One region of the Halobacillus sp. ACCC02827 genome, then DNA from elsewhere that is predicted to be linked to it. Evidence: riboswitches for the same ligand, from Rfam matches in the RefSeq annotation. Region 1 holds a riboswitch; each other region holds the start of a gene.
The links. Region 1 has a riboswitch for S-adenosylmethionine ahead of QRD89_RS03775 (Na+/H+ antiporter NhaC family protein). Riboswitches for the same ligand answer to the same signal wherever they lie in the genome.
Positions count from the first base shown of each region.

Region 2: another riboswitch for S-adenosylmethionine. It lies ahead of metK (methionine adenosyltransferase); the one in region 1 lies ahead of QRD89_RS03775 (Na+/H+ antiporter NhaC family protein).
Region 3: another riboswitch for S-adenosylmethionine. It lies ahead of QRD89_RS18120 (methionine ABC transporter ATP-binding protein); the one in region 1 lies ahead of QRD89_RS03775 (Na+/H+ antiporter NhaC family protein).

Region 1 covers NZ_CP128168.1:745,011-752,620, forward strand. The annotation lists gene QRD89_RS03745 (ATP-binding cassette domain-containing protein) at 1-252, shown strand, start outside; gene QRD89_RS03750 (hypothetical protein) at 224-976, shown strand; gene QRD89_RS03755 (hypothetical protein) at 973-1,647, shown strand; gene QRD89_RS03760 (ABC transporter permease) at 1,833-2,654, shown strand; gene QRD89_RS03765 (ABC transporter ATP-binding protein) at 2,678-3,451, shown strand; gene QRD89_RS03770 (ABC transporter substrate-binding protein) at 3,469-4,545, shown strand; SAM riboswitch class I at 4,614-4,718, shown strand; gene QRD89_RS03775 (Na+/H+ antiporter NhaC family protein) at 4,836-6,155, shown strand; gene QRD89_RS03780 (glycoside hydrolase family 3 protein) at 6,618-7,610, shown strand, end outside.
Region 2 covers NZ_CP128168.1:2,525,468-2,533,077, forward strand. The annotation lists gene QRD89_RS13385 (alpha/beta hydrolase) at 1-245, opposite strand, end outside; gene QRD89_RS13390 (gamma carbonic anhydrase) at 306-824, shown strand; gene metK (methionine adenosyltransferase) at 862-2,058, opposite strand; SAM riboswitch class I at 2,273-2,387, opposite strand; gene pckA (phosphoenolpyruvate carboxykinase (ATP)) at 2,705-4,294, shown strand; gene ytkD (RNA deprotection pyrophosphohydrolase) at 4,342-4,809, opposite strand; gene QRD89_RS13410 (hypothetical protein) at 5,006-5,317, opposite strand; gene menC (o-succinylbenzoate synthase) at 5,387-6,493, opposite strand; gene QRD89_RS13420 (o-succinylbenzoate--CoA ligase) at 6,490-7,610, opposite strand, start outside.
Region 3 covers NZ_CP128168.1:3,438,861-3,446,470, forward strand. The annotation lists gene QRD89_RS18095 (thiolase family protein) at 1-1,042, opposite strand, end outside; gene QRD89_RS18100 (Cof-type HAD-IIB family hydrolase) at 1,325-2,065, opposite strand; gene QRD89_RS18105 (M20 family metallopeptidase) at 2,188-3,375, opposite strand; gene QRD89_RS18110 (MetQ/NlpA family ABC transporter substrate-binding protein) at 3,389-4,225, opposite strand; gene QRD89_RS18115 (methionine ABC transporter permease) at 4,241-4,903, opposite strand; gene QRD89_RS18120 (methionine ABC transporter ATP-binding protein) at 4,893-5,921, opposite strand; SAM riboswitch class I at 6,014-6,131, opposite strand; gene QRD89_RS18125 (DUF302 domain-containing protein) at 6,305-6,688, shown strand; gene QRD89_RS18130 (DUF421 domain-containing protein) at 6,742-7,455, opposite strand; gene QRD89_RS18135 (metal-sensitive transcriptional regulator) at 7,597-7,610, shown strand, end outside.

The sequences.
Region 1 (7,610 bases):
CTCACTGCACCCCTGGAGATACTGAGGCCATGGACCCGGAACAGAGAAATTCTTTATGAACAGCTTCCTGAGGAAAGAAACAGTTGTGTCATCGTAAGAAATGACTGGACGGAAACGGAACAGACGGAGATGAGGAAGGAAGGCATTCGTATCGCTCCTGTCTCTGCCAGTGATGTTTGCGTATATATGACGGAAGATAAGGTTGGCAGAGGAGGAATTGACGATGTCTTTGATCGAAGTGAAAACAGGTGATGTTATTAAAAAGCAGTTCGCGTTCAAGTGGCGGTCCCATCCGGGAGTGTTTACGTCTCTTGTAACGATACAGGTGATGGGCATCTTGTTTTCTTTAATGGGAACGGGGGCACAATTCATGGGAGGAGAGTTCTTTGAAGTCCGATCGCAGATCTTTTCCGGGGATTTAATTATTTCCTTTACGATTTTTTGGGGATTTTTGACGGCACTGCTCCTTACGACGCGTGCTTACCGTGAAGATGATTTTCCCTTTGTATCGACCCGCCTTACGAGTCATCTGTCTACCGTCGGCTTTCTTCTCGTGGTTTGCGGGATAGCCGGGCTTACAGCTGTCCTTTCAGAAAATGTACTGCGGGCAGCGGTATACACATTTGTAGTGCAGGACGGTCAACTGTTGCCGGCTCACGAAATGGAAGCTTCTTTATTCGGTGCTGGGATGGCTGCCGTCATCCTTATGGTTTTCCTGGCTGCCGGTGCCGGTTATTTGTTTGGTGTATTCCTGCAGTGGAACAGACTGTTTCTTCTTATCATTCCGGTTTTGATGTTCGGCATTTCGTATTTGATGCAGCGAAGTGGCGAAGACGGTTTGGCTAATTACCTCTTTGAGGTTCTGTTTGATGAAGCAAATATTGTTTTATTCGCTGTGAAAGCACTGCTCGTTTCCATTACTTGTTTCGTTGGAAGCTTCTGGATTGCTGGCCGTTTGGAGGTGAAGCGGTCATGATCATCGTTTTCGCAGTCTTTCTTTTCCTGCTTGTCACTTTGGCAGCTGTTTTTAACGGGAAGTATAAGGGTGCAAGTGTCAAGATGGCTAAGACCGGCCATTTGATCTTCCTTGTATTTGGGTGCGTGTTAGTACTCTCGACAATTTTCACCTTCTTCCTGCCTGATCCCCTGCCAGGGGAAGCGGCGAGTTCGTCGGATATCGACGATGCTATGTACAGCCATTTGTTAGAGGGAAACCTTGATCAGATAGACGAGGCATACCTTTTAGATGAGCGTACCTTCTCCTTTGGAGGAAAAACGCTGAACGTGAAAGTGAGCACTCCCGGCGGGCCTGGTACGTCCGTTATCGTAGAAAAAGTAGAGTCGAAAAAGAACATACACCTCTATCAGTATCGGTCACCTATGGTCGTAAATGGCTGGCAGATCCCTGTCAAAGAGGAGCCTGTGGTAACCTTTGAGAACCAGGGGCTGGTCGTAACCTCCGGCGAACAAGTAACGAAGACTTTCTATCAGTTCGATCCTTCTTTTCCTTTCCGACAATTCTCTGAAGGAAAGAACACAGGCGGCAGCAGTATGTCCTCCGGCATGTCGGTCCTGTATTTACAAATTCCTGAGAACATGACGGTGGAAGCGGATGACGAAGTGTATGTTACAGAAGTGGAATCTTGAATCGGTGAGTTTTACTTAACGGAGAACAGATGAGTACAGGCTCAGGTATCATCTAATAAAACTAGCAATTCCTACAGACGAAGAATCAAAAAAGCGCGGGTATCTGCCCGCGCTTTTTTGATTCTTTTTACTTTTTTCACACATATGGGCAGAAGTTCATAACTTAGCACAAGAGGTGGTGGCATATGAAAGAATCGGAAAGGATTGCTGCACAGGATCCTTTGCTCAATGAACAGCAAGAATGGAGAAAAAGGCGTATACGTCAACGGTTCAAACAAACACTTACCATAGCTTCCCCGGTGTTTATTCTGTTGCTTTGGGAAATCTTGTCCCGTACAGGCTTGATGGATGCCCGTTTTTTCCCGCCCCCTACGCAAATCGTGGGAACCTTTTGGTCGATGGCAGGGAGCGGAGAACTGTTCAGCCATGTTGGAATCTCATTATATCGTATTTTTGCAGGATTCCTTCTCGGAGTGATCCCTGCTATTGCAATCGGACTGCTGATGGGTTTGTATGGTCCAATCCGGCATTTCCTGTCGCCTTTGATCATGGCTCTCATGCCGATTCCAACACTTGCTCTCCTGCCGATCATCATCATTCTGTTCGGAGTAGGGGAAGTTTCCAAGGTGGTGACGATCGCAGGAAGTGTCTTCTTTCCGGTAGTCATTAATACAGTTGCCGGTGTCATCAACATCGACAGAATATATTTGGACGTAGCAAAGAATTACGGAGCAGATTCGAAACAGTTTTTCTTCAAAATCGCTCTCCCGGGTTCCTTACCGGTCATGCTTGAAGGGATTCAAATGGGGCAGGCGATCGCCTTACTTACGATAGTAGCAGCGGAAATGATGGGAGCGAATTCCGGTATCGGCTACTTAATCTGGACCTCCTATAAGGCATTCATGTTGAAAGAAATGTTTGTAGGGCTCGTACTCATCTCGTTCTTCGGCTATTTATTCTCATTAATCTTGAGAGGACTGCAAAGTAAATTACTCCCTTGGCGTTGATGAAGGAGAAAGGGGAAGGTGGAATGGATGCGAAAATTTCCATCAGGGATTTGACGAAAGTATTTTATAAAAAGGAAAGCAGAGTCACAGCATTGGAAGGAATCAATCTGGATATTGCCGATGGAGAGTTCGTCTGTTTAGTCGGACCGAGCGGGTGCGGAAAAACGACACTGCTCAGAATTCTAGCCGATTTGGAAACACCGAGTTCCGGGTCATTCACCATCGCAAGAGCAAAGGAAGACCGGCCACTTCAGTCGATGGTCTTCCAGGAACGGGGGGTGATTCCGTGGCTGACCGTGGAGGGTAACGTCAGTTTTGGTTTGAAAATGCGTCGTGTACCAGCGGCGGTCATCAAGGAACGGACCGCGTATTATTTAGAAAAAGTAGGGCTGGAGCGTTTCGCCAAGCTTTACCCTAGAGAGCTTTCCGGAGGAATGAAACAACGGGTGAGCATTGCCAGAGCATTCGCAAATGACCCGGAAATATTGTTGATGGATGAACCGTTCGCAGCATTGGATGAACAGAATAAATTCATCCTGCAGGAAGAATTACTCAACATCTGGGCCGAAACGAAAAAAACGGTCCTCTTCATTACACATAGTATCGATGAAGCACTCCTGCTCAGCGACCGGATTCTCTTGATGAGTGCCCAGCCGGGGAGGATTGTAAAGGAAAAACGAATCGAGCTCCCCAGACCAAGAAATATGGAGCAGGTCAGGGCTGACCCTGTCATGGCGGAACAATTCGTGGAGGTCTGGAATCATCTTCAGGAAGAAGTGCAACGATCAAGGATTTAAGAAAGGGGAAACATCCCATGCGTAAATCATTATGGATCTTTATCTCTCTTTTTTTATTTTTGGGTATAGCAGCAGGCTGCAGTGATAAGGAGTCTGAACAAGGAAAGCAGAAAGAAACCGTATCCGGCGATCTGGCTCCGCTTGAGAAGCGTCAGAAGGTAGTTATTGCAGAGGACGGTGCGGCGTCCGGTGCAGGATTTTACATCGCGAAAGAGAAAGGATATTTCGATGACTATAACATAGACATCGAATTTACGACATTCGCCAACAGTGATGATATGCTGCCGGCGCTTGCTTCCGGTGAAGTGGACATCGCCGGCGGAGTCTCCACCGCTTCGTTCTTCAATGCGATCGCTCAGGGAATCGATGTGAAGATCATCGCTGATAAAGGGCACTATTTCGATGGCAATTCCTACTTCAGTTTTGTTATTAGAGAAGACCTTCAGGATGAAATCAAGGAGTATGCCGATTTTAAAGGAAAACGGATTGCTGTATCTTCAAAGAATGCCGTGGATGATTACATCTTTCATGAAATGCTGAAGCATGCCGGCTTGACTGAGAAGGACGTAGAGGTTGTTTTAATGTCGGATTTCGGTAATATGCTGGCCGCGATGGGGAATAAATCCATAGATGCTGCCCTGCAGATAGAGCCTTTGATAACACAGGGAGAATCGCAGGGGTTACATGTGCGGTTCGGTGATGCTACGGATTATGCTCCAGAAGCACAAATCGCGATGGTTCTAGGCTCACCGGAATTTGTTGAAGAAGAAACAGACGTATCGCTCCGCTTCATGGCTGCTTATTTGAAGGGGGTACGCGATTACAACGATGCATTTCTTCACGGCGAGGGACTTGATGAAGTCATTGATATCATGACAAAACACACCGCTTTGAAGGATCCTGAAATATGGAAGAAAGTCGGCGTGACAGGACTGGATCCGGACGGCAGTATGTTCGTGGAGGATATTAAAGATCAGTTCGACTTTTACAACTCCAATGGTGCCATCATCGGCGAAGTAGATTTCGATGAGGCTGTAGACCCTTCTCTGGCAGCCAAAGCCGTGGACATTATCGGAGAGTATGATAAAAAGTAACATTCCAAGTTTTTCTCTTGTCAGAGAGAAAAAAATGATGTAAAGTAACGAGAGACTCAATTGAATAGTTCTTATCAAGAGAAGTGGAGGAACTGGTCCTAAGAAGCTTCAGCAACCACCAACACAGTTGGCCGGTGCTAAATCCAGCAGGTTTTAGACCTGACAGATAAGAGGGGACGGAAACAAAGAAGCCTTCTTATCCTAAAGAGGGCTTCTTTTTTATTTGTTTGGCCTGGTCTTGTCTGTATCACAGAAACATTCATGAGTTCACCAAGAAGGAGGCAGAAAAGATGACAAAACCGAAAGCAAATATTTTTGCACTTATTCCATTTGTAGTATTTATTGTATTGTTCATTGGTTCAGGGATCGTGACAGGTGACTTCTACAAAATGCCTGTACTCGTCGCTCTGTTTGCAGCTATACTGGTAGCGCTGCTTATGGATCGAAAAACAGATTTTGAAACGAAAATCATGACACTCTCCAAAGGGGGAGGACACCCGAATATCATCTTGATGGTTGTGATCTTCCTGCTCGCGGGAGCATTTGCTTCCGTCGCACAGGGAATGGGGGCTGTAGATTCCACCGTCAACCTTGGCCTGAGCTACCTGCCTGGTGGATGGATGGTCGTCGGCCTGTTCGTCATTGGGTGTTTCATATCCATTTCCATGGGTACTTCCACAGGGACAGTTGTAGCTTTAGCCCCGATCGGACTTGGTGTCGCAGAACAAACAGATATTGGTGTGGCGCTGATTATGGGAGCCATTGTAAGTGGGGCTATGTTCGGGGACAACCTCTCCATCATTTCTGATACAACCATTGCAGCTGTTCGAACACAAGGCACGGAAATGAAAGAAAAGTTCAAGGCGAACTTCTTTATCGTTCTTCCGGCTGCCATAGTAACAGCGGTTATTTTTGCAGTATGGACAGCCAGTGCGAGTGCAGATCTTGGGGAAACATACTCGTATAATTTCCTTGAAGTCATTCCATATCTCGGAGTGCTCCTGTTCGCCATCCTTGGGGTAAACGTCATATTCGTTCTGATCGGCGGAACGGTAGCAGCCGGAATTGTCGGTTTGATTCTCGGTAAATTCTCGGGGATGGAACTGATTAACCTGATCGGAGACGGCTTCGCTAACATGCAGGAGTTGTCTATGATCGCTATCCTGCTCGGAGGACTTGTAGAGCTGATCCGTTATAACGGCGGAATTGAGTATCTACTGGAAGCGGTGAATAAACGTGTCCGGTCTAATCGTGGTGGAGAGTTCGGTATCGCCGGTATCGTAACCGCGATCAATTTGTCCACTGCAAACAACACGATTTCGATCATCACGGCCGGTCCATTAGCCAAACAGATCTCTGATGATTACGGCATTGAACCGAGAAGATCCGCCAGCCTGTTGGACATCTTTGCAAGCTCTGTTCAAGGAATCATTCCTTACGGAGCCCAACTCCTTGCTGTAGCCGGTGTGGCATCGATTTCACCTATTGCAATCGTACCGTTTTGTATTTATCCGATCTTAACAGCCGTGTCCGGAATTCTTGCTATTGTCTTCAAGTTTCCTAAGTTTACGGTTCAGAAAGCAGATCCTTCCGCTCAAAAAGGATCCTGATATTCTCTGACTGGAAGAGGCTCCCTGAAATAGGGAGCTTCTTTTTCGTTTGGAAAAGGTGGTATGGCTGGGGGAGAGATCGGGCTCCAGGAGAAGGGACCTTTCCACTGGGCGCCCGGTGAGCGGCCATAAAGGAAGGCGGAGGTAGTTGGTCACTTAATAGATTTTTTCAAATTCGAATGAAATATTAATTCTTTAAATAGTTCATGAATTTGATATTATATTTCAAAATGAATCTATTGTAATGGGGCTATAGAATGAAAAAAACAGTCGAAAAAGAGAGAGAGGGGTCTTATGTGGTATAGACGACTATAGTTATATTCGGTACGCTTTTACTACATATTGTAAACGCTTCCATAATAAAGACTCTCATCATGATCCGCCATTGTTGGGAAAGTTCGATCGTCATGCGGGATAGCGGTCTTACTTTTACAAATAAATAAAGGCAAGGAGGAATGTAGAGTGAAAGGCAGGAGAAGAGGTTGGTTTGTTGTGCTGCTTACATTCTGTCTGTTGATTCCGGGAACGATGACCGGACCGGTATCGGCGGACGGGAAAAAGTCGAACAAGGGAACAGAGTTAATTCTTTTGCAGAACGTACCGGAAGCGGACAGGACAATTAAAGGGGATACGGTTCAGATGGAGGTGCTGCGTGTTTACAAAGATGGTCACTTCAAGAAGGTCGAGGAGAATCTGAAGTGGTCGTCCAACAATAAACGGGTGGCGGAAGTGGATGAACATGGAAAAGTAACATGGCACGGAAAACCCGGGCGAGCGTGGATTACCGTCCGCAGCGGGAAGGATCAGGACCGGATCGCCGTCCATTTCAAACGAAAGAAGCATAAAGGGCAGTCCGAGGTTACTCCTGTACTGATGAAGCAGAAAGGAAAGAAGTATGACATCGTAAGGAATGCCATCGATAAAATGACAATGGAGGAGAAAGTCGGACAGATGTTGATGCCTGACTTCCGTACTTGGAAGGGGAAAAATGTCACGGAAATGAATGCTGAAATAGGGCAGATGGTAAAACAATATCATTTGGGAGGAGTCATTCTTTTCCGTGAAAATGTCGTAACCACAGAGCAAACGACAACGCTTGTCGACGATTACCAGAGTTCGAGTGAGAAATTTGGACTGCTTATGACCATTGATCAGGAAGGTGGAATCGTCACAAGGCTGCAATCCGGGACAGATATGCCTGGAAATATGGCACTTGGGGCAGCACGTTCGGAAGAGCTAGCTCAGAATGTTGGTAATGCCATTGGAGAAGAACTTGCGGCGCTTGGATTCAATGTGAATTTCGCTCCTGTGATGGATGTAAACAATAATCCGGATAATCCGGTTATCGGCGTCCGTTCCTTCGGTGGAGACCCAAGATTGGTTGGAACGATGGGAACCGCTTATATGCGGGGATTACAACAAGCTGGTGTCGCTGCTACGGCCAAGCACTTCCCT
Region 2 (7,610 bases), 1.8 Mb from region 1:
AATATTTTTTTATCGGGATCCGCTTCCCCGATCCAGCCCTCTACTGTCTTTATGTACTCCTCAAAGGAATGGATATGACCTTTCCTTCCGGGTGAATTTCCCTGGCCAGGCAGATCGCCGTATATAACATCGAAACCATCTTTATGAAGCCGATCCGCCAACCGCTCATATCTTCCACCATGTTCAAATGCTCCGTGGACGATAATGATAGTGCCGTCTGATGCTGGAGATTGCTTTTTATTCACAGTCTATCCCCCGTTCCATCTGCTATACTATCCTTAACTAATATTATAAGGGGGTTTACTATGATTTGCGAATATAAAGGAAAGCGCCCGTCTATACACCCGACGGCTTACATCGCTGATGATGCCGTTATTACAGGAGATGTTTTTATCGATGAAGGAGCAAGCATCTGGTTTAAAACCGTCATCCGCGGGGATGTAGCTCCGGTACATATCGGCAGGAATACAAATGTACAGGATCTCAGTATGCTTCATCAAAGCCCGGGTCAACCACTGATCCTTGAAGATGGCGTGACGGTCGGTCATCAAGTGACCCTGCATTCCGCACACATTAAGAAAAACGCGCTGATCGGTATGGGGTCCCTCATACTCGATGGAGCGATAATTGGAGAAGAAGCTTTCATCGGCGCTGGGAGCCTCGTCCCGCCGGGAAAAGTTATCCCTCCAAGGACGCTCGCTTTCGGCCGGCCCGCGAAAGTAGTTCGGGAACTGAACGAGCATGACTATCAAGAGTTGGAAAGGATAAGAACCACTTACATAGAGAAAGGAAACTATTATAAACAGCAGCAAGAAAAAGATTAAAAACAAAAAAGTACCCTTGCGGGTACTTTTTTTGTCCTTAATTGAAACGAGATTTTAATTGTTCTGCTTTGTCCGTCCGCTCCCAAGGGAACTCAATATCCGTGCGGCCGAAATGACCATAAGCAGCCGTATCACGGTAGATAGGTCGACGCAGATCCAGCATCTTGATAATACCGGCAGGGCGCAGATCGAACAGATCACGCACAGCTTCTACCAGCTTCTCTTCCGATACTTTGCCAGTACCATTCGAGTTGATGGCAATAGAAACCGGCTGCGCTACACCTATTGCATACGCAAGCTGCACTTCCACAGCGTCTGCAAGTCCGGCAGCTACGATGTTCTTCGCAACATAGCGGGCTGCATAAGCAGCAGAGCGGTCCACTTTCGTCGCGTCTTTCCCGCTGAAAGCACCTCCGCCGTGACGGGCATATCCGCCATACGTATCCACAATGATTTTTCTTCCCGTCAAGCCGGCATCCCCTTGAGGACCGCCGATAACGAAACGACCTGTCGGATTGATGAAGTATTTCGTCTGCTCATCAATGAGCTCCGCCGGTACAACAGGACCGATCACATGGTCGCGCAGATCTTTCTTAATCTGCTCCAATGTAATTTCTTCCGCGTGCTGTGTAGAAATGACAATGGTATCTACGCGGACAGGTTTATCCAGCTCATCGTACTCGATGGTCACTTGTGTCTTCCCGTCCGGGCGCAGGTAATCCAGCGTGCCGTCTTTACGGACATCCGAAAGACGCTTGGACAGTTTATGTGCCAGTGAAATAGGAAGAGGCATTAGTTCTTTCGTTTCATTATTAGCAAAACCGAACATTAAGCCCTGATCTCCAGCTCCGATCGCTTCAATCTCATCGTCGCTCATCTTGCCCTCGCGGGATTCCAATGCTTCATCCACTCCGCCTGCAATATCAGGGGACTGCTCATCGATGGCAGTCAGAACGGCACACGTATCCGCATCGAAGCCGTATTTGGCTCGAGTATATCCAATATCTTTAATTGTTTGACGAACGATGGATGGGATGTCTACATAAGTATTTGTACTGATCTCTCCTGAGACGAGCACAAGTCCCGTGGTCACTGTTGTCTCACATGCAACCCGAGCATTCGGGTCATTTTTTAAAATTTCGTCTAAAATGGCATCAGAAATCTGGTCACATATTTTATCGGGGTGACCTTCTGTAACTGACTCTGATGTGAATAACCGGCGATTGGCAGGCATTCTGAAAAACTCCTCCTTCTGTAAGTACAAAGTATTAGACGGAACTCTTTACCAGTATGTGCAGAAACGAAAAAACGTTTCCTTCGTTCATGCTTCATCCACAACCATTAGAGCTTTATATAGGAATCTATACCGGATGACCTCCGGCTCGGATATTTCTCCATAAAAAGAAAAAACCCTTCCTAATGTCGAGGAAAGGGGCTGCTTCCTTTCGCTCTTATCGTCCAAGAAGGAATTCGTTCCTTCCTGCTTCAGGTTAGCACCATGCCATTCTCATGACGGTTGCTGGGTTTCAAAGGGCCTGTCCCTCCACCAACTCTGGATAAGAGAGTTTCCGTTCTTCGTTATCGTATCGAAAACCATGTAACATGTCAATCAGATTCCACCCGTATCCCCGACCAGGTACGGTTTTTACGGATCCTTACAAAACCAAGGACCCGCCACCTTTTCTTTCCATTTATAAACGTTCACACCGGAAAAAACATAAGATAGAAATAAACCATCCGGATTTTAACAAGAAGCCAATATTTGTTCACAAAATATTGGAAACAATTTCACCAAATAGTATGGACTATAAAAATGAATGTGTTATACTAATTCCATCTTAAGGATGATTAAATTATTTGACAAAGGCGGGTCGACTTATATGAGTACCATTAACCAAATGTCTGAACTTAACCTATTACTAGCTCAAGAAAATGTCCATCACCAACTTTCCGTTCCGCACTTGGTGGAGAAGATCCTCTCTCGCAACGAAGGCACATTAACAGAAAAAGGTGCAATTCAAGCGACTACTGGTACTTACACCGGCAGATCACCAAAAGACAAATTCATCGTCAAAGACGACACGTCCGAACAAAAAGTGGATTGGGGTACGATCAATACGCCGATTGACGAGAGTACTTTCGTTCAGCTTTACCACAAAGTTCTTACGTATTTAAAGAAGCGGGAAGAACTCTTTGTTTTCAAAGGGTTTGCCGGCGCAGAAACACGGTATCGTCTTCCCATCCAAGTCGTGACAGAGTTTGCGTGGCACAATCTTTTCGCTAAACAGATGTTCATTCGTCCAAATACGGAAGAGGTGGCAGATCATGAAGCGGAATTCACGGTTATATCCGCTCCGACCTTCAAGGCTGATCCTGAAGTGGACGGGACAAATTCAGAAGCGTTCATCATGATTTCCTTCAAACACCGTATCGTCTTAATTGGCGGAACCGAGTATGCCGGGGAAATCAAAAAATCGATTTTCTCCGTCATGAACTATATTCTTCCGGAGAAAAACATCCTGCCGATGCACTGTTCAGCGAACGTTGGTAAAGAAGGCGATGTCGCTCTTTTCTTCGGGTTATCCGGAACGGGCAAGACTACCCTTTCTGCAGATCCTTCCCGCCGTTTGATCGGGGATGACGAGCATGCGTGGTCGAACTACGGCGTCTTCAATATTGAAGGCGGTTGCTACGCCAAGTGTATCAACCTTTCTAAAGAAAAGGAACCACAAATTTACGATGCGATTCATTTTGGATCGGTTCTGGAGAATGTCATACTAAGCGCAGACTCACATGAACCGGATTATGACGACACAAGTTTGACAGAAAACACTCGTGCGGCTTATCCGCTTGAACATATATCCAACACTGTACAGCCCAGTGTAGCTGGTCATCCAAATGCGATCATTTTCTTGACCGCTGATGCTACAGGCGTTCTCCCTCCGATCAGTAAGTTGACGAAGGAACAGGCAATGTACCACTTCCTGAGCGGATATACCAGCAAACTCGCAGGTACAGAAAGGGGAATTACAGAACCGCAGGCGACATTCTCCGCCTGCTTCGGCTCTCCATTCCTTCCCTTGGCTCCATCTAAGTATGCAGAAATGCTTGGCGAGAAAATTGATCAATTCCAGACCGACGTCTATCTAGTGAATACAGGATGGTCCGGAGGGTCTTACGGGGAAGGACAGCGGATCAAGTTAAGCTACACAAGAGCTATGATCCACGCTGCGTTGGAAGGAGAATTAAGCTCAGCGGAGACGTATAAAGATCCTTTCTTCGGTTTACACGTTCCCACCCACTGCCCTGGTGTCCCTGATGAGGTATTGTCACCTCGTAAGACATGGACAGATAAAGAGGCCTACGACCTGAGCGCTAAAGCGCTTGCCGAAAAGTTCCATAAGAACTTTGAGAAATTCACTTATGCGAGCGAAGCAATTAGGAAAGCAGGACCTTCCTATCATAGCTGAACATCATAAAATATCCCCCACGTGGTCACGTGGGGGATATTTATTCTTCAGATATGACGCTGAATACGTTTCATGCATTCCGGAAGGACTTCATCCTTCATCATAAAGCTGAAGCGCTCATTCACTCTCATGTTCTTTGGGAGATGTCGGAATAAGACAGGGCCGTGTGTTTCAAAATAGTGTTCCTGATCGGCCAGTTCAGATATGACGGCATAATATACGTTCTTTATGACCGTGCCACCTTTACCATCCACATGGTATTGACCGATATACGTCAACTCTTTAATTCTCGCACCTGTCTCTTCCTGAACTTCCCGCACAGCTGCCTGATCTGCTGTTTCGCCCTCTTCGACTTTTCCTCCGGGAAATTCGAACCCTCGATCCTTATGTCTCGTCAAAAGCCATTGGTCCTTATAACGGCAAATGACCCAAACATGCTTCGGAGTTGCAGAGAACGGATGATCCTCAAATGATAGTCGAACAGGGTTCTGGTAAAAATCATAAAATGTTTTCATGTTTGCTCCACTGCCTTTAATCCTAGTTATACGTTCTTGATGGTACCTGTATAAATCGTACCATAAGGATGTATAAATACAAACCGGTGCGTTTCGATACTCTGCTGCTATTTGTATTATTCCTTTTGAAATCCTCCTCTAAACAAAGGATTTCATACAAAAAAGCCGCTCCAGTCTAACGGAGGGGCTTTTTCCATCAAAGATCCAACACGCCCATCTGGACGATGTGATCTTTCGTTTGATCATCACCTAGTTCATGAATGCGCTGGAAAGCCTTCTTCATGTCCACATCCGTCTCATCATTATCCTCATCTTTATGGTAAGGCATGAATGGGATATGCGCTCGATAGAAGGACCGATTGTCCGCATTATTGATTTCATCGAAGATTTCACGAAGGCCGATCACTTCTTCCTCTGTCGCGTAAATGATGAAATCATCGTTGTTCGCATCATGATTCAGGGAGATTTCCCTTGTCCCAATATTGATATAATACTTGTTTCTGTCCATCCTTCGCCCTCCTTATATTCTTATTGTGGTCGAAGAAGGACGAAGTTATTACGAAAATCCCCGGGGTGGTTAAGTTGCCTTAGCTTCATAAGAGTGATTAGTAACGAATTCAAGGTATTCCCTGTCGACGTCTATTCCAATTCCAGGGCCCTCCGGCACACGGATTTCTCCCCGATCCATGATAATTGGTGGTTGCACAATATCTCTTTCGAAATACCGTGTGGAGCTGGATAAATCACCCGGGATAGTGAAATTAGGAAGTGTTGCAAGCGCAAGGTTGTGTGCTTTGGATACACCGGATTCGACCATCCCCCCGCACCAAACAGGTACTCCCCGACGCTCGCAGAAATCATGGATTGCCTTTGCTTCGGTCAAGCCGCCCACCCTGCTTATTTTCACATTCACGATGCGGCAGGACTCGAGCTCTACACCCTGGACAGCATCATGAAAAGACATGATTGATTCATCGAGACACAGGGGTGTCCGCATTGTCGCCTGCAGTTCTTTATGATAAAAGAAGTCGGCGGGTTGGAACGGCTGCTCAATCATCATAAGACCATATTCATCCATCTCTTGAAGTCTGTGAAAGTCATCCGGTCCATATTGACCGTTGGCATCAATCATTACCGGAAGATCCGGCGCTATCTTTCTAAGTGCTTCAATTGTTTCTTTCTCGCAGCCTTTCCTCACCTTTAACTTGTATCGTTCGTACCCCTCCAGCTTCAGTGCCTCCACTTCTTCCCGAAGATTATCCGTCAGACTCAGCACAGCACCAGCCTTGACGCTTTCGCGAATGCCGCCGAGCAGTTTCTTAAGACTCTTATTTTCCTTCTTGCCGTAAAGATCCCACAAAGCTCCTTCAAGACCTGCTTTCGCCATTGGGTGGCCTTGAATGGGTCGGACACCTTCGGCGAAGGCTGCAGGTGTCTGCTCTTCCAATCCAAATAGAAGAGGTATCAGGAACTCTTTCAGTACGTGAAAAGCGGTAACGATCGTCTCTGATGTGTAAAAAGGAGACTCAAAGGCAGTGACCTCCCCGTAGCCGATTCTTCCTTCCGGATCTTCCGCTTCTACGATGAGAAGCTTCCTCCGATCAATGCTTGCCTGATGAGTGATGAAAGGCTTCTTTAACGGGAGCTCGATGGTGCGGATACGTACAGCTTCGACCTTCATCATACATTCCCTTCTTCCACTAAAGATAATAACTTTCGGCGAAGCAGTTTATTCGACGCGTTTCTGGGAAGTTCATCGACCCAGTAAAACTGTGCAGGTACTTTAAATTTCCCAAGACGCTCCAGACAATAATCCGTGATTTCTTTGTCTCCTGTCGCTTTATCACCAACAAGGAAAGCGACAGGAACTTCTCCCCACGTATCATCCCGTCGTCCTGTGACGCCGGCTTCTTTTATCCCGGGAATAGATGTTAGGACGCTTTCGATTTCCGCGGGGTACACATTCTCCCCACCTGATATAATGACGTCTTTCAAGCGGTCCACCACATAGAGAAACCCGTCATCATCCTTATAACCGAGATCCCCTGTCCGAAGGTATGTCTCTGCATTCCGGTCCCTATTATAGTAGCCTTTGGAAACCATCGGGCCCTTTACCAGTATCTCCCCCACTTCACCATTCTGGTGCGAATCTATGACCAGATCGGCCATACTCAGGGCTTTCCCGGCAGAACCCATTTTTGCAAGGGCGGATTTCGGACTTAGCGTAGCGATTTGTGAGGAGGTTTCCGTCATTCCATACGTTTGAAAAACTGGAATGTACCGATCTTCTGACTTTCGAAGTATGCTCTCCGGTACAGGACCACCGCCAAGGAGCATACAGCGGAAGCTGGACGGATAGCGGGACTCTCCCATTTCTTCCAACAGCCGCTGCAGCATGACAGTAACGACCGACGCGTGAGTAACGCCGTCTTCTTTGATAGCCCGATTCACGACAGATGCATCGAATTTCTTCAACAAATAAACCGGCATTCCGTAAATAACACTTTTCATAAGAAGAGAGAAGCCGCCTACATGGAAGAACGGAAGACAGGTCAGCCATTTATCATCTGAATGGAGTCCAAGATTCAAAGAAGACGCAACAGCACTGTACCAGTGATTTCCGTATGTGTGCATAACCGCCTTCGGGCGCCCTGTAGTCCCGGATGTGTACATCATTGTGTACACGTCTTCGAAGTTCAAATCTTTCTTCAAACCTGACGTCCTCTGTGCTACCGGCAGCGAACCCAAACGGTGTACGATAATATCAAGACCTTGAACAGACGTCCGGGCTGTCTGTTCAA
Region 3 (7,610 bases), 980 kb from region 1:
CTAATGTTGTCATCAGCTTCACTCCTGTCGCGCCAAGTGGATGACCAAGCGCAATCGCTCCTCCGTTCACATTCACCTTCTCATGCGGTACCCCCGTTTCTTTCATCCAAAATAGCGGCACAGAGGCAAAAGCCTCGTTCACTTCAAAAAGATCGATATCCTCAAGAGCCAATCCGGCTTTTTCCAATGCTTTGTAGGTCGCAGGAAGCGGTCCTGTCAGCATGAGTGTCGGATCAGAGCCGATGACGGAGCGGGAGGCGATACGGCACCTTCCTTTGATTCCTTCTGCTTCCGCCTTCTCCTTTGACATAAGCAGTAGAGCGGCCGCTCCATCACTGATTTGACTGGCATTACCCGCTGTGATTTTCCCTCCTTCTTTAAACGGCGGCTTTAATTGTGCCAATGCTTCCATGGATGTATCCGTTCTTGGTCCTTCATCCCGGCTGCACACTTCCCCGTCTGCTGTCGTAATTGGATGAATCTCTTTATCAAACCGCCCTTCTTTTACCGCTTGTATCGCCCGCCTGTGGCTCTCGACCGCATATAAATCAAGCGTTTCTTTCGATATGTCCCAGCGATCTGCAATACGTTCGGCTGAGAGACCTTGATGAATCAATTCATATGCATCCGTCAGGCGTTCGTTATCCTTCACTCCCTGCCGATTCGAAAACATCGGAACCCGTGACATACTTTCGACTCCGCAGGCAATGACAGCGTCCATATCCCCGCTTGCGATTGCCTGTGCCGCAAAATGAACCGCCTGCTGGCTCGATCCACACTGGCGATCCAATGTAACACCAGGGACTTGAACAGGAAAACCCGCGGTAAGGGCAGCAATGCGGGCAATATCTCCTGCCTGCTCACCAACTTGCGTTACACACCCGGCAATTACATCCTCCACCTGAGAAGGATCCACTCCCGACCTTCGCATCAATTCTTTCAGCAATTCCGCTAACAGAAGGTCGGGCCTGACTTCACGGAACATGCCTCCTCTCCTTCCGACCGGTGTTCTTACTGCGTCAACGATCACTACTTCTCTCATTCCAAAACCTCCCCGCCAGACCCCTTCCTGCCACCCGCAGATGCGGGTGCTGGGAGCAGGAAACGTCGGCGCTCCAAATCCATGGCTCTCTAACTACGTTGCTGTATTTCTCTCTTTGCTGAATATATTCCTTCCTGATATTTAAATTGATTACAAAAATATGAAATTAGAAGGATTTCGACAGACCGGAATGACGAAAAACTTCACGATCCCCCACGCGCCTATGTTCTCAGAAATAAAAAAAACCTTGCAGCAAAAACCTGCAAGGTTATCTGTATCCTTTTATTTCAGAACTTTTTCAATAGCACGCGCTACTCCATCTTCCGCGTTTGTAGCAGTCGTGAAAGCCGCAGCTTTCTTAACATCTTCCTGAGCATTCCCCATAGCGACACCAAGTCCCGCTTCTTTGATCATCGCCATATCATTCAAACTGTCACCTACGGCCATCACTTGACTCATGTCCAAATCCAGCCACTTGCAGACTTTTTTCAAAGCAGCTGCTTTATTCACACCAACAGGGTTGATTTCAATGTTCGTAGGACTGGAATTAGTCACTTCCAGCTCTTCATTGTTATTCAATTCTTCCAAGATGACTTCACGCACCTCATCGTCTTCTATGTCGAATCCGAATTTCAACCAGTCGTACTGATGGACCTCATTCTCAAACGGATCTTGACTATTATAGAGACCTTGTACGGTTGTAGACCAGAAATACAGGCCGTGTTCTTTTTTCAGTTCCCACAGCCTCTCGACATGTGTATGGTGGAGCTTATTCTGCTCTACCAGTTCGAATTCGTGATCATAGATTTCCCCGCCATTGATCGTGACGATGTAGGAAGAGCGTCCTAAAGATTCCGCAATATCCCTGCACCGGGACAGCGATCTGCCTGTACTTAGTACGACATGAATTCCTTGTTCTTTTGCTTCTTTTACAGCTTTTTCGTTAGCCTCAGAAACGGTGCCTTCATGACTTACGAGGGTCCCGTCCAAATCCAAGGCGATCAGTTTGATATCTTCCTTCATTTCTCCCACGTCCTCTCTATTACTGTATCCATTCTAATACATCCATGCCCCCGGTACAATAAATCCGTAAGCCCGGCAATAGAGAGACCCCATGTAAAGACGGATCTTTACACGGGGTGCCTTTATAGAGCTTGGTGCTCCTTCTTTATTTCCTGAAGCAGGACTTGGTCCAGCAGCAGGGTCAATCCTGTCTGACTTAACGCCTTGGCTCCTTTCATGAGCGCTTCGTCTCCCGCTTTCGAGCGGGCAGCTTCCCGAAACTCGTCCGTATGAGCAACAAGCGAGTCCGGGCCTATTTTGATATATGGATGAAGGGTAGGAATGACTTGGCTGACATTGCCTGCATCGGATGAACCGAGACCTTTACGCTCGGCATGATACACTTCGCCGAGTGCCTCGATCTTCTGCCGGAACACTTCATCAAACGTTGGGGTTACTTTAAAATTATCTACTCCGTTTTGAATGCGCGTCATTTTGTAATCCGCGCCTGTGATTCTCGCCGCACCTGCAGCGATTTCTTCGACCCTGCGTGTTACTTCATCACATGCTTCACGCGTTGCTGCTCGTAAATAAAACCTCGCCCGGGCATAATCCGGAACGATATTAGGTGCCTGACCGCCATCCAAGATGACTCCATGGATCCGCACGTCATCCGGAACATGCTGGCGCAGGGCATTGATCCCGTTGTACAGTTGAATGACTCCATCCAAGGCGTTGATGCCGTCGTGCGGGTTGCTTGCCGCATGTGCACTTTTGCCGAAGAATTCAAAATCGACAGGATCGACGGCCAGCGTAGGCGCCGATCCCGACGTCCTCCCCATAGGATGAACCATCATACAGACATCTAAATCCTGGACGAGTCCGTGGCGGACGAATGTTCCTTTCGCACTGCCGTTCGGTCCGCCTTCTTCTGCCGGTGTGCCGAGTACGACGACATCTCCTCCGGTTTGACTGATCAATTCCCCTAATGCAATGGCAGCCGCACAAGAGGCTGTGCCGATAATATTGTGTCCGCATGCATGACCAAGACCCGGCAGGGCATCATATTCTGCCAAAAACCCGATTTTAGGTCCGGGAACACCAGAGCTTTTCACCGCACGGAAGGCCGTTTCATGTTCTGGAATATTCCGATCGACGACAAACCCTTCCTTTTCTAAAAGAGTGGTCAGCGTATCTGCAGCGAAATATTCCTCGTTGCCTATTTCCGGGCGTTCATGAATGCTGTGACTGATGGATAGGTATTCTCCCCGCTTCCCTTCTATCTTTTGCTCAAGAAGGGTGGAAAGAGAAGTTGCTGTTTCTGTAGTCATTTCCTCCACTCCTTTACCAGCCGATATCTTCCAATGGGACAAATGTCGGAATAAGGGAATCGTTATATGTTTTCTTAATGTGATCCGCTACGTCCTCTTCTTGATAAAGCTCAACGATTTTCTGGTAGACTTCTTTATCTGCTTCATCGGCACGAGCCGCAATGATGTTGATATAAGGTTGAGCGGTTTCATCCTCAATATAGACAGCGTCTTCCACCGGTACAAATCCTGCTTCAACCGCGACTCCATTATTAATGACGGATGCAGCGACATCGGGAAGGACACGTGGTGTCTGGGCAGCAACAATCGGCTCAAATTTCAAGTTCTTCGGATTATCTTCAATGATATCGAGCGATCCATTTCCGTCGAAATCTTCCGGTAGACCGATCAGACCCGCCTGCTCAAGGAGAAGCAGAGCGCGTCCCATGTTCGTTGCTTCTTTCGGGACAGCGATGGAACTTCCATCAGGAATGTCCTTTACATCTTTATATTTTTCGGAATAGACACCCATTGGAGCAATGATCGTCGTACCGATCGGCTTCAAGTCTAAATCGTGCTCTTCTATGAAGGAATCAAAATACGACACCGTCTGGAAAGCGTTCAAATCGATATCTCCATCAGCAAGTGCCATGTTCGGGCGCACGTAGTCCGCGAATTCAACCAGTTCAATGTCAATATTCTCTTTCTCTGCTTTCTCCTGGACTTTCTCCCAAATCGGGACGCCGGAACCATTCAGGCCTACCTTCACTTTCGTCTTCTCACCAGATGCTGCGTCGCCTTCACTGGAGCACCCTGCTAATACAAAACTGATGATTGCGATGAAACCTAAAATAAATCCCCACTTTTTCATAATAATATCCCCCTGTTATTGTCTACGTATTTTTCTTGATATAAAGTTTCCAACCGTCTGCGTAAGCTGCACAATCAGTACGAGCAATAGGACCGTTGCAATCATAATATCTGTTTCAAAGCGTTGATAGCCGTAAGAGATGGCCAAATCTCCCAAACCTCCGCCTCCAACAAAGCCCGCCATGGCGGAAGCACCGACGAGACCGATCGTTGCAATCGTCAAGTTAAGAATAATAGAACTCAATGCTTCTGGTATATAAACACGACGTATGATCTGCCACGGTGTCGCTCCCATCGCTTCTGCTGCTTCGATGACTCCTGGTTTCACTTCAAGCAAGCTGCTTTCCACAAGCCTCGCTATGTACGGAGCAGAGAAGATGACGAGCGGAACGACAGCTGCTGCTGTCCCGATCGATGAACCGACAAGCAGACGTGTAAACGGCAGGATCGCTACGAGCAATATGATGAACGGAATGGAACGGAAGAAGTTCACAACCGCACTTAATCCGTTAAAGAACGGTTTATTTTGAAGCAGCCCTCCCTGTCTCGTAACAACGAGAAGTATTCCAAGCGGCAGGCCGATTAGCGCTGCTGCCAGGAGGGATATACCGACCATGACAAGGGTCTGATATGTCGCTTCCCATATTTTCGGCCAAAAATCCATCAAATTAACCTGCATGTGCAGTCACCTCCTGTACCGTTACGGTTTGTTGGATATGGTGGATCGCTTTAAGAATTTCTTTCGCATCCCCTTGGAACTCCACGACTAAATGACCGAATGGAATACCCTGCAGTTCCGTAATCTGTCCGAACAGTACATTTACTTCCACATCAAAACGTTTTGCCACCTGTGAGAGGACCGGCTGTCCTGCGCTTTCCTCCACAAAGGTGATCCGGTAGATATTCCCGGAGGCATGGCGCTTTTCGATGCCGTCTAGAATAGACGCGGGTATATCATTCTCCATCACCGTCCTTACGAAATTCTTGGTTGTCGGATGCTGCGGATTGGAGAAAAGGTCGAAAATGGATCCACTCTCCATGACACGTCCGTTTTCCATCACTGCTATCCTGTCACACACCTCACGGACGACATTCATTTCGTGAGTGATCATCAGAATCGTAATGCCGTACTCGTCTCTCACCTTCTTCAAAAGTTCCAGGATTGACTTGGTTGTCTCCGGATCGAGAGCGGACGTTGCTTCGTCACATAATAGAATATCAGGGGAGGTCGCCAAAGCTCGGGCGATACCGACCCGCTGTTTCTGCCCGCCGGACAGCTGGTCCGGGTAATGATTTGCCTTTTCAGACAGACCGACGAAGGCTAGAATTTCCTTCACCCTTTGATCTATCTCTTTCTTCGGCGTACCGACAAGAGATAATGGAAATGCCACGTTATGGTGGACGGTTTTGGACTCCAGCAGATTAAAATGCTGAAAGATCATTCCGATGCGCTTCCGGACTGTCCTTAAATCCGGTTTGGACAGCTTCGTCAAATCCTCTCCATTGACGACGACCCTTCCTTCTGTCGGCCGTTCCAATAAATTAACAAGACGGACGAGCGTGCTTTTTCCAGCGCCGCTGAAACCGATGACTCCGAAGATTTCCCCTTTATGTATCGTCAAATCGACACGGTCGACGGCACGCAGTTCTTTCCCTTCGTGCTGATACACTTTCGATACGTTTTCAAACTGGATCATCGAATCCCTCCTATGCTTTCCTAAACAAAAAGAGCCTCTCTTCTTATAAAACAAGAAGAGAGGCTCACACGTATGTATATGAGATCCGTCTCTCCTCATCTGTCACGCCCACAGGCGTGCTGGAGTTGGCACAGTTTCTGACGGAGACATCCGTTCAGATCCGCTGCCGAGGTTTCAAAGGGCCAGTCCCTCCACCTCTCTAGATAAGAAGATCGATTCAATTCGTTATTCAATTATGTCACTGGTGAAAATGATAATACAGCCTCATCCACCTTGTCAATTCCATTTGTAACTTTTCTCAGAAAAATGGAGAAATTCAGATTCCATAAATACCTTAAAGGGTATGTATAGCCATAAATCAGGAAATTAAAAAGGAGGATTCTATGTTTCATTATACAGTTGAAACGAAGAAGAGTGTCGAGGATGCAGTGGAAAGCCTGGAACAACAGCTGAGTCTGGAGCAGTTCGGGGTCTTATGGAAGTTCAATGTCAAAGATAAGCTGACGAAAAAAGGATTGGACTTCCATCAGGAATTTCGTATTCTTGAAGTGTGTAATCCGAAAGAAGCAGAAAGCATCCTATCCGAGAATACCCTTGCCGGTTATTTTCTCCCTTGTAAAATGGTCGTATATGATGAGCAGGGCACAACAAAGATCGGAATGCCGAAACCAACTGCTCTTGTAAGTCTCATTGGCGATGCTGCCGTTCAATCACTCGCCTCCGATATCGAGGAACGGTTGATTCACTGTATAAGCAAAAGCGTGTGAAATTAGATCCCTGGTCAGGGTTCACCCATCCGCACTCTACCAGGGATCTCCATTTAATGCTCGATAGGCGGAATTTTCGGATCCGTACCTTTCAACGAGTAGTGAAAAGATCCCCGGTTGGTTACCGCTCCGTAGAAGATATCCGAAACCGCATGGGGAGTGATCTGTTTCTCTACCCACGCTTCTGTCTTTTCCATACGCGCTATCATATCCTTTTGTAAAATACCGTCCATAATCAAGGGGATGTCATAACCCCCACCCCTATTCCACATACCTATGTCTTCTCTAGTAACAGGCTCTTTTCCCTGCTTCAATTGCACCGTCAATCTCCCGTCCGGTTCTATGATTGCCGTGTATACGTCCTCAATCCGGAATACATCTTTTTCCCGAAGCATTTGTATTATGTTATCAATGGAATAGCGAATTCGCTTAACGTTTTCACCAATCATCTTCCCTTCGAAAACGACAACAGTTGGTTCGAAGGTCAATAACTTACCGAACCAAGGACTCCTCAGCTTCATCCATACAATGACTTTTTGTAAGAGCGCGATCGCTATAATAGCTGTCACCGTATGGATGTGGTTGATATTCGGATCAGCAATATCCGCTCCCACCACGGAGCCGAGAACCAGGACAACAACGAAGTCAAAGACAGGTAGTTCACCGATCGACCGCTTCCCCATAAAGAGACCTACGGCCAAAAGCAATGGCAGGATTGTGACGATTCTAAGCAGTACCTTCCAGGTATCCATCCAAAGTTCCATCATGTCACCTCTTCCTTAGCTTGGTATTCTATCGGTATTCTTATCCGAATCTTTTCTTGTTGACAAAAATACCACTAGGGGTATATTATTAGTCATGTACTGTTCAAAGCGAACAAAAATAACTGCTTAAGGGAGGCCGACGCAGTGGAATATAACAC